2 regions of the Oceanobacter sp. 3_MG-2023 genome follow, and region 1 is predicted to be linked to the other one. Evidence: riboswitches for the same ligand, from Rfam matches in the RefSeq annotation. Region 1 holds a riboswitch; the other holds the start of a gene.
The links. Region 1 has a riboswitch for cobalamin ahead of Q8W32_RS04850 (TonB-dependent receptor). Riboswitches for the same ligand answer to the same signal wherever they lie in the genome.

Region 1 (5,369 bases):
CTCCAGCTGTACCAGTCCGCCAAATACAAGGCTCCGGCTCCGGAAAACAGCAAGGCCACCCGATAACCAAAAATATAACTGGCCGACATGGCACCCTGATACTCATCGTCAACCGCTTCAATCCGGTACGCATCCAGCGCCACATCCTGGGTCGAAGAGGCAAACGCCACCAGGAAAGCAGAGGCCGCAATCCACCATAAATCCGTATGCGGGTCGAGCAGGCTCATCCACAACAAACCGCTGGCAATCCCTGCCTGCCCAACCAGAATCCAGCTGCGTCGCTGCCCAAGCCAACGGCTCAGCAAGGGGATACTGACTCGATCCACGACCGGTGCCCAGAATACCTTGATCGAGTAGGTCATACCGATCCAGGCAAAAAAGCCGATGGTCGTGCGCTCCACTTCCGCATCCCGCAACCAGGCTGTCAGGGTCGAAAACACCAACAAAAATGGCAGCCCGGCACCAAAACCCAACAAGGCAATCGCCAGTACCGGCTTACGGGTGTAAATTTTCCGGGCATCACGCCACCAGCCGAAAAAAGACGTCGAAGTCGTGGCAGAATCCAGGCTGGATTGAACAGAAGAGCGATCCGTTACCTTACGGTCAGACATCAGTCTTTGAAATTCTTGAACGCCAGCGGCATCTCGATGGAATCGTCATTACGAAACAGCGCCATCACCGCTTGCAAATCATCTCGCGCCTTACCTTGTACCCGCACCATCTCTCCCTGAATCGATGCCTGCACTTTTAATTTGCTGTCTTTGACAATCTTGACCATTTTACGAGCCAGGTCCTTGTCGATACCCTGACGCAAGGTCGCGATCATTTTGACCTGCTTGCCTGCACCGGCCAGATCGCCATATTCCAGACAGCTGACCTTGATCTTGCGCTTGATCAAAGAGCTTTCCAGCATGGGTTTCATCTGCTCGATCTGGAATTCCTCATTAGCCGTCAAGGTGACAGCAAAATCTTTTAACTCAAAGCTGGCATTAACCCCTTTAAAATCAAACCGAGTGGACAATTCCCGATTGGCCTGATCAACGGCATTCTGGGCTTCGTGTTTATCCACTTCGGAAACGACATCAAACGATGGCATTGGGCTTCTCCTGTCAATAACCTGTCAATAAATATATACAGTCATAAGCATGGCAATAAGCCGGACTGTATACCTCTGTCAGCACTGAAAAGCAAAAGTCATCCTCCCGCTCTGGCTCCAGCTCATCAAGCGACTTATAATCCTGCCATGACATTATCCATCGGCCTGCTTGGCCTGGGTGCCATTGGCACCGTCATGGCCAGCTACTGGCGTCAGCACCGTCTTTATGTGCTTGGCCGCTCACCACAATCCCCGACAATGGCCACCCCGCCGTTGGAACGTACCCTGCAATACGGGCCAGATATTCGTGCGAGTCATCCTGAATGGCCAGAGACCCTGACTCTGTCACTGCCACCATGGAACCATCAGCGGCTGGACTGGCTGGTGATCACCACCAAAGCCAGTGACACCCTGAATGCCCTGTTACCTTATGCCAGCAAACTGCATCAGGTTGACCGCATTTTGCTGCTACAAAACGGTATGGGCCAGCATGAACAAGTCGCTCACTGGCTCAAAGAACAAGGGCAGAGCTGCGAGCTCTGGCACGGCATCTCCACCGACGGCGCTTACCGCCTGGAAAACAACAGCGTCATATATGCCGGACTGGGTGATGTCTGGATTGGTCTGCCTTCGGCACAGGCAAATGGATTACCGCGACAGATCACCAGCCACTTGCCTCATACCCAGGTTGTCTCGGATATTCTTACACGGCAACGACAAAAGCTGGCAATTAACGCAGTGATCAATCCCCTGACCGCCTGCTACCGCTGCCTCAATGGCGCATTAATCAGCAACCCTGAATACCGTGCGCCGTTACACTCGTTGGCCATCGAAATAGAACAGCTGTATCAACATCAAGGCTGGCCATTACCAGATCAACTGCCAGAGCGGGTAACACAGATTGCCCTGTCGACGGCGGATAACCGCTCATCCAGCCTGCAAGACGTACTGGCCAACCGCCCAACCGAGCTGGATCATATTTGTGGCTATCTCTTGACCCAGGCCAGCGCGGCAAAAATCGATTTGCCCTTAACCCGGGCATTAATGGATCAGCTTAATATCCGCAGCGGCCTCCCCACCTAGGGACGCCCTTCCCTGCTTACAGGCAAACCACAGCCACAGACGGCGCCGGACTCGACGATTTTACTTTGCAATTCTTGACGCCTGCTATTACCACCGCTACTCTGCGCCCAGAATCAGGTGCCCATGGGCTGAATCATTCAGCCTCGGGTTAAACGGGAAGACCGGTGATGTAAAAACATAAACCGGCGCTGCCCCCGCAACGGTGATCGACCCATTCAATAACAGGTTCCTGCCCATACAGGACACTAGCCACTGCCGAGCCAGCCAACAGGCACCGGTGGGAAGGCGTTATGAACGAGCAGCATCTGCTCAGGTCGTCAGCCCGGATACCGGCCTGTTTTTATCAACCGACGTTGCGGAGGGCAGCGGGAGGGATTTGTGCCAATCGCCAATCGCCGCCCCGGCGATGTCTTCCGCCATCTTCGGAAGCAATGATTGCTTGCCTGGTCTGCTCCCCCTGCTCTTGCCGTTATATTCTGACCCGGTACTCAGGACTTCCATGACATTACGTTTGCCCTTCTGGTGTTATGCCTTTCGCAAGCCGTTGTCTTGCCACCTCCAACAGGCAAGGACACCATCGTTGTTGTCGAGCCTGATGTTGAGCCTGTTATTGTCTGCGCCTGCCAGTTTTGCCGATTCGGTAACCCCGACACACAACGATGATACAGACGATACGCCGGTCGCCGATGATGAGCTGGTTGTCTATGGCCATCAAGAACCCGCCGCAGACACCAGCTACCGACTCTACGATCAGCAAGCCCTGGCGGCTGGTTATCAGAACCTGGGGGAATTTCTAAGCCGTATCAACGGCCTGCAGGTGCAATCCCTGGGGGGGCTGGGCGACCCGGTACTGATTTCCATGCAAGGGGCTGATGCCAAACAAACCCGCCTACTGATCGATGGCGTTGACGTAACCACAGGTCAATACGGCCAGTACGATCTTAATGCCATCCCGCTGGCTTCCATTGAGCGAGTCGATGTCCTGACCAGCGGCAGCGATGCCGACGACAATGGCCTGATCAGTGATGAAGCGATCGGCGGTACCATCAACATCGTGACCCGTCGCAGCCCATCCAATACCAGCAGCAGGCCCACCCAACTATCCGCCGCGGCTGGCAGCTACGGTACGGCGACCCTGAATCTGCAACAACCGTTACGGACTCAGCCTCACAGCACTACAGATTTATTGATCGACCACCAACAAAGCGACAACAATTACCGCTACCCGGTGAGCAGCCCGGAAGACACCAGCCAACCAGCCGGACAACAACAAGCACTCAACAATGCCGCCTATCGTCGCGACCGCCTGACACTGAAACATCAGCAACCCGGCCTGTTTGCCAGCCTGTACTGGCAAGATGAATCCAAACAACTGCCACAGTATTATCGCAACTCCTCGAGTAACCGCTCCCGGCTGGACAGCAAGCAACTGGGCGTACAACTGTCGGGCAACTGGGGACAAGATTTTCGTCAGCACTGGCAACTCTGGCACTCGCTGAACCGCCAGGCATTTTACGATCCAACCGCAGTATTCGGTTATGTCGACAGCAACAACCGTTATCGCTACCAACACAGCGAAGCCAAACTTGGCAGCCAGGTACAATGGCACGCCTGGGATTTGGGCAGCAGTATCAAGATAAGCCAGCAGAGCTATCGCAGCCGCTACCTGATTGACAGCGACAGCGGTGATTGTGACTCCCTCAGCAGCCGCTGCGACCAATATTCCTGGCTGCGGCAAGTACAACTGAGTGGTCGGGCACAATGGCAAAACAGCGACAGTACACGCCAGTTCAGTATCAGTAGCAGCCACCACCAGCAAAACAGCCTGTTGCAAACCAGCGCTACCGATAGCAGCGACAGCGACAACACCCATCAGCAGCAGTCCTGGACCTCCGGGTTGGTCAGCCTGAAACAATACTGGCTCAGCGATACCGGCAACGGCCAGCTGCAACTAAGCTGGAAACAGGCACTCAGAATACCCAGTTTGTATGAACGCTTCGGCAACCGCGGCCTGACCCGGGGCAACGACGACCTTCAACCAGAGCAAAGCCAAACACTGTCGTTAAACATCAGCTGGAGCGGAGACTGGCAACAACGCCCCCAGCAGCTCAGCCTCAACCTGTTCCACCGCCAACTGGAAAACGCCATCGTCGCCGTGTATGACCCCTCAACCGGGGCTGGTCGCTATGAAAATACCAGTGATGCCACCATGGCCGGGCTGGAATGGCAGCTGCACAGTCAGCTCAACCGCCCTGTGACCGCAGCACCCGCAACAGAGAGCCTGGGGATGTGGCAATTGCAGCTGGCAGGCAGCCATTACCAAAGCCAGAGCAGCAGCGATATCGTTGGCTTTGATAACAAATACTTGCCCGGCATCTATCACCTGCGGCTGATTGCCGGATTACTCTGGCAATCCTCCATGACCACCCGGCACCACAGTATCGATCTCCATGCCGAGCTGGCTGACGACCTCTACCTCGACCGCTACAACAGCGTACCCGGGGATCAACGTCGCCTCTGGAACATCCATTACGGCTACCAATGGCCAGTGCCATCCAGACCGTCACTACTGCCGACCCACGCCGGTTTGCGGATTAACAACCTGTTTAATCACAGTTTTAACGACTTCAGTGGGCGCCCGGCTCGTGGCCGGGAATGGACACTGTACCTGAGCTACTCGCTTTGAATATTCATATCACCAGCAACCAACAAGTTTGCCAAACGACACCCAAGGAATTTTGTTATGCCTAACCGTCTGCCTGATCACCCAACAACATTATCCCGCACCTGTTTGTCCCCGTTCAGCACCGCCGGACTGCTTCTCTCTGCGACCCTGATGCTGAGTGGCTGTGCCGGTGACGACGACGACGCCCAACCCATTGCAGAAGGAGCCTATGCGGTACAAACCACCGCTGCCGACTACAGCAGTGGCCATGTTGCCATCGGCAATATCACCGGCGACCGCAGCGTCCAGCAACAATTATTCAGCGACACCAACACCAACTACACCATCACCAGCGAAGCCAACTGGCTATACCGGATTGGCCAATATTACGTCGATACCATCAGCCGCTACGACGCCACCGCCAGCCTCAGCAGCCCGGAATGGACCTACACCACCAACGATGATGGCGACAGCAGCGCCAACGTCTATACCCTGGTACATCAGGACGACCAATACGGCTGGCTG
Region 2 (5,369 bases), on a different contig from region 1:
GTAGCGCTGCAACCGTGACAATAAAGCCATCCACCAGAATGACCGTCCGTTGCGCCGCCGCCGCCAGTATGGCTCCAACGATCTGGACGATTTCAAAACCACCCACTTCCTGCAATGCAACCGCCGGACTGGCATCGGCATACGCTGCCCGAACCCGCTGCACACCCCGGCCCACCAGTTCACTCTTGAGCAACAGCTGATCATCATTAATGCCCGTCCCCCGGCCAATGACTTGCTCGACTGCCAGGTTTTCTGCCAGTGCCAGTAACGCGGAGGCGGAGCTGGTATTCCCAATACCCATCTCACCCAGCCCCAGCACATTACTGCCTTGGGCAATCACCTCGCGGGCCACGTCTGCACCCAGGTATAACGCGCGCTGGTACTGCTCTGCCGTCATGGCTGGCTGGGCCGAAAAATCGGCACTACCCAGGCCAACCCGACGCCGTAACAGTGACCGATGATCAGCTTCCAGCGGCTGAATCACTCCGGCATCAATCACTTGCAAGGCCATATCACTGGATTGACAAAAGCAGTTGATAGCCGCCCCACCAGCCAGAAAATTCAGCACCATTTGTCTGGTAACAGCCTGAGGGGCAATACTGACGGGATGACGAGCAATACCATGGTCAGCAGCAAACACCAGCATGGTTGGCCGGGTGATCCGGATTTCCTCGTCGCCGCCATCCAGTTGCTGGATCTGGGCCAGTTGGGCGGCCAGTACTTCCAACGCCCCCAACGCCCCCGGAGGTTTGGTTTTCTGATCAATCCGTTGTTGTATCTGCGCCTGACCAGCCTGTCCGAGTGCTGGAATATCAAAAGAAACCGTATGCATAAATAAACGAAACTCCAGTCAGTTCTGATCAGGCCAGCCGCTGACGCATAACCAACAGAAAAAAGACGCTGCCCAAAGCAGAGGTAATAATACCGATGGGAATTTCCTGGCTGGCGACTGCCGAACGGGCAATCACATCCACCCAAACCAGAAAGGTACTGCCGAGCAACAAACAGCCTGCGATCAGCGTTCGGGTCGTAACGCCCAGCCAGCGTCGCACAATATGGGGAATCATCAGGCCAACAAAACCGATACCACCACAATACGCCACGACTGCAGCGGTCAAGGCAGCACAGATCACCAGTGCCAGCGCCCGTAGGCGTACGGCATCCACTCCCAGCGTGCGAGCGTTGTCATCCCCCAGCAACATGGCATCAAAATGACGCCCAAGCAGCAGCAGTACACCACTGCTGACCAACACCACAGGGAACAACAGCCATAATTGACTGCTTTCAACCCGCCCCAGGCTGCCCATCAGCCAGAACAGCACCTTGTTGGCAGCAAAAGGCTCACCGATAAACAGAATAAAATGGGTGAGTGAACCCAGCATCAACGAAATCGCCACCCCGCCCAACAACAACTGCTCGGAACTGCGGGCGAACGAAGTAATAGCCAGAACCTGAACCAGCATCACCGCAAACAAGGCACCACCAAACGCGGCCAACGGCAAGGCCGTGCCGACCGGCAACCAGCCCAGCAGCCAGGCCAGCAACGGCTGCTGTGACAGCATCGTACCCATCAACACGGTGACCACACTGGCCCCCAAGCCGGCACCGGCGACTACACCAAACAGATAAGGATCAGCAAGGCCGTTACGGGTTACGTTCTGTAATGAGGCACCGGCAATGGCCAATCCAGCACCAACCAATACGCCTGCAGCAACCCGCGGCAACCGCAGGTCAGTAAAGATCAATTGGTCCAGAGGATCGACCGGCAAACCGGCGAGACAACGCCAAACGGTATTAAAAGGCAGGTCGGCAGACCCAAAAAACAACGCCGCCAACGGCGACAACAACGCCACCGCGATCAGGATTATCCAGCGATATCTCATATGGCTTGATCCTGCCCCGTCGGTGCGACGGTCTGAGCCATCGGTGCTGGTGGTGAAAAATCGACCCGCAACGCTCCGGCATCGTGACGTACCGCACAAGGCAAACGAAATACCTGCTGCAAACGCCCAGGCTCCAATACCTGCGACGGTGTGCCATAAGCCACTTGTTCGCCATGATCCAATAACAACAACTGGTCGCAGTAATGTGCCGACAGATTAAGATCGTGCAAACTCATCACCACGGTCAGGCCGTTATCCCGAGCCAATTGCCCCAGCAAAGCCAGCACATCGTGCTGGTAATACACATCCAGATGATTGACCGGTTCATCGAGAACAATCAGTTCTGCCCGTTGCACCAGTGCCCGGGCAATCAAGCCGCGCTGCTGTTCGCCACCAGACAAAGAGGCAAACACCTGATCGGCTTTTGTCGCCAGACCAACACGATCTAACGCTTGTTCGATACATTGGTCGTCCTCCTGGGTCTGTCGCCCCAACCAGGACTGATGCGGCAATAATCCCATGCGTACCATTTGCCGCAGGCTGAGCGCAAACACCGTATCATTAAGCTGATGCACAACAGCAATCCGCCGCGCCCGTTGACTCAAGCGGTAATCCGCGACCAATTGGTCACGCCAGCACACAGTACCGGCACCAGACAACTGACCGGACAACGCCAGCAGCAAACTGGTTTTGCCCGCCCCGTTAGGGCCCAGCACGCCCAGTACCGAGCCACGCTTTAACGCAAAAGAGATCTGTTTCAGAATCGGCTGTTGATCAATCGTGAGCACCAGCTTATTGACCGCCAGACCGGAACAACCAACCATGGAGATATCCGACAAAAGTAAGCCGTACGAAGCAAGACCATCAACACCGTGCCGACATGTGCATCCACAGGGAAAGGAGATGGTTCGTGTCTTCCCGCACGAACAAAATTCAAGAGACTGAATCATTCATTCACCCGTACACGACGTTAGTCGAGACAGGGCAGAGAACCATTCCAGGGAGGTATCTGACTTTTCCTGGCCCATCACGGCCACAGAATTACAGTTGCGGGTACAGTTCCGGACTCACACCGGATTCCCAATTACGTTAAGCCGTCAGAGCAGCCCAACACCTGTTTGATAGCGCCGGACTATATCAGCAAAGCAAAAACCATACGATAGCGAATCGATTCAGGGGTTCAGCCAGCTACCATCCACTTGCAGCATCACCTGTCATCACCTGTCACAGCATTACCACTCATTATGGCGATGCGCGTCACATCGCCTCATAGCAGTCAACACTGACAGTTCATGACGCAACCGGTCATCCCGCCTTGCTTCGTCACAAACAGTCCGCGCCAATCACGGCAGGATTTCCCTGCCTTCTCAGTACAGCAACAGAAAACACCCACATCGAGACAACACCAACCAAAAAGGCGTCTTATTCTTATTATAATTCTTACTCTGTTAATTCCGATGCTGTATAAAACAGCCGGACTAACCTGAAAATATGACAAAAACATATAAAAATTATTAAATTTTAATTAAAAAACAAACATTTGAAGCTTCTTTACAGCTACTGGTAGCAGAAAAATACCACATCACCCAAAGATAATTACAAAATCAGACCCAGCACTCATTTCGTACAAAATTAAGCCGACCAGTGAATAATTCCACTATCCTTGTAAGCAGCAAAGGTTCTTTTGGGCATCGATACATCGGCGCTGGCAAGGTGGTTTCTGACAAGAAATCCATTGCCCAACAAGAGACACAACAAGCATCAAAATACAGTAAAGATATGTAAGACTAGGCATTACATCCATCCTGAGAAACAACCGGGGTATTCCAGCATCTCAGGTGCATGTAACAATCCAGGCCTACTCATCCTGATGTAAAGTGATATTTTGCGCCGGGGTCGGTCATGTACTAGACAAAAAATCAGACCTATACCGCCATGTTGCGATAGAAGGCAGGCCACAAAAAAAGTTAACGTTCGAAATGACCTCAGATGAAATCATTCATTGACTCAGGCCTTCGATAAGATCATTTTTTGCTGCATTGTAGAGCAATCAAACCACCTGACTGTTATTTCTCCAGGTTGGCAAACGCCAGCCCTCCTGGTAGTCAAGACCAAACGGCACATGAAGAGAATTCGCGGAGGAATTCAAATGCTTCTGATCTTCATTGTTGTGTTGATCTGGTTTTTCTGGATCAAACGACCTAAAAAGAACAACTACACCGCTAACAGAGCCAATAGTGTTGTGGCTATAACAGGCAGTCTGATCATGCTTAGCCAGAGGATGATGAAAGATCATCTGATGCTTGGCGCAGGGGTGAGTACTCGTTCGGCCCACAGCCAGCGCGATGTGAGCGTCATGCTGTTTAACCAGCGTCTGGAACAACTGAAAAAAGAAGATCACGACGAAGCGATGCAGAAGCTGTTGGCCAACACGCAGGCCATTTGGGATATCCACCAACCCCAGATTCTGGCACAGCCAGACCTCAATCTGGTTGGCAACCTGATGCAAGATAATGACCGCTTGCTCGCCCTCTGTGATGATATTGCCCGCAGCAAGGCAGAACATGAAGGCGATAACATCGCCAAAATGGCCTACCTCGCAGGCAGACAGCGTATGCTATCCCAACGAATTGCCAGAAACTGTGTGGCTATTTACTGGGGCTATGACAACGACTGGATCCATTACGATCTCGACGCCACCATTGCGCTGTTTGATCACACCCTGCGTGAGTTGATGCATTCCCGTCTGACCACGCCACAACTGGCGGCATCGCTGGAAGCCGCTGCATCCTTCTGGATGGCATCCAAAGCGACGTTCAAACTGTTTCAGGACAGTGCCGACAAGCGTAAGGATGTGCCACATATTCAGGAAGTGACTGAAACATTACTGGTAAAGCTGGATAAGATCACCAGCCAGTATGAAGCGATTATTGTTGGGGAAGAACGCCCGGACCAGTCCTGAGCCAGCCATTCTGAAGCCTCCATCGCGGCTCAGACCCGCATAAAAAAGCGGATAAGGGTTTCTCCCTTATCCGCTTTTTAGTTAGCCATCATACCAGCCGAGCACCTTCTTCAGCGGGACTGGGCAAGCTCTTCTGCTCTCAGCTCACGCCGGAGTATTTTACCAACATTGGTTTTTGGTAATTCAGTACGGAATTCCACATATTTAGGTACCTTGTAATTGGTCAGACGCTCTTTGCACCAGTGGCGCAAATCCGCCTCACTGAGTTCAGACTTCACCACAACAAAGACCTTGACGGCTTCTGAGCTTTTCAGATCCGGCACACCAATAGCAGCCACTTCCATCACCTCGGGGTGATCGGCAATAACATCTTCAACCTCGTTCGGATACACATTAAAGCCGGAGACAATAATCATGTCTTTCTTGCGATCCACAATACGCATATAGCCATCATCCTGGATCACGGCAATATCCCCAGTGCGCAGCCATTCACGGACAGGCAAACCATCAGCCCCTGGCAAAAA

Region 2: it holds a riboswitch for cobalamin, as region 1 does, so the genes downstream of both, Q8W32_RS01785 (ABC transporter ATP-binding protein) here and Q8W32_RS04850 (TonB-dependent receptor) in region 1, are expected to answer to the same signal.

Annotation. Positions count from the first base shown of each region.
Region 1 is NZ_JAUYVX010000004.1:36,814-42,182, reverse strand. Features, by position in the region: gene Q8W32_RS04865 (AmpG family muropeptide MFS transporter) at 1-611, opposite strand, end outside; gene Q8W32_RS04860 (YajQ family cyclic di-GMP-binding protein) at 611-1,096, opposite strand; gene Q8W32_RS04855 (ketopantoate reductase family protein) at 1,244-2,179, shown strand; cobalamin riboswitch at 2,278-2,532, shown strand; gene Q8W32_RS04850 (TonB-dependent receptor) at 2,679-4,865, shown strand; gene Q8W32_RS04845 (hypothetical protein) at 4,923-5,369, shown strand, end outside.
Region 2 is NZ_JAUYVX010000001.1:399,253-404,621, forward strand. Features, by position in the region: gene cobT (nicotinate-nucleotide--dimethylbenzimidazole phosphoribosyltransferase) at 1-832, opposite strand, end outside; gene Q8W32_RS01780 (iron ABC transporter permease) at 861-1,883, opposite strand; gene Q8W32_RS01785 (ABC transporter ATP-binding protein) at 1,880-2,707, opposite strand; cobalamin riboswitch at 2,866-3,016, opposite strand; gene Q8W32_RS01790 (type IV pili methyl-accepting chemotaxis transducer N-terminal domain-containing protein) at 4,033-4,845, shown strand; gene Q8W32_RS01795 (AMP-binding protein) at 4,956-5,369, opposite strand, start outside.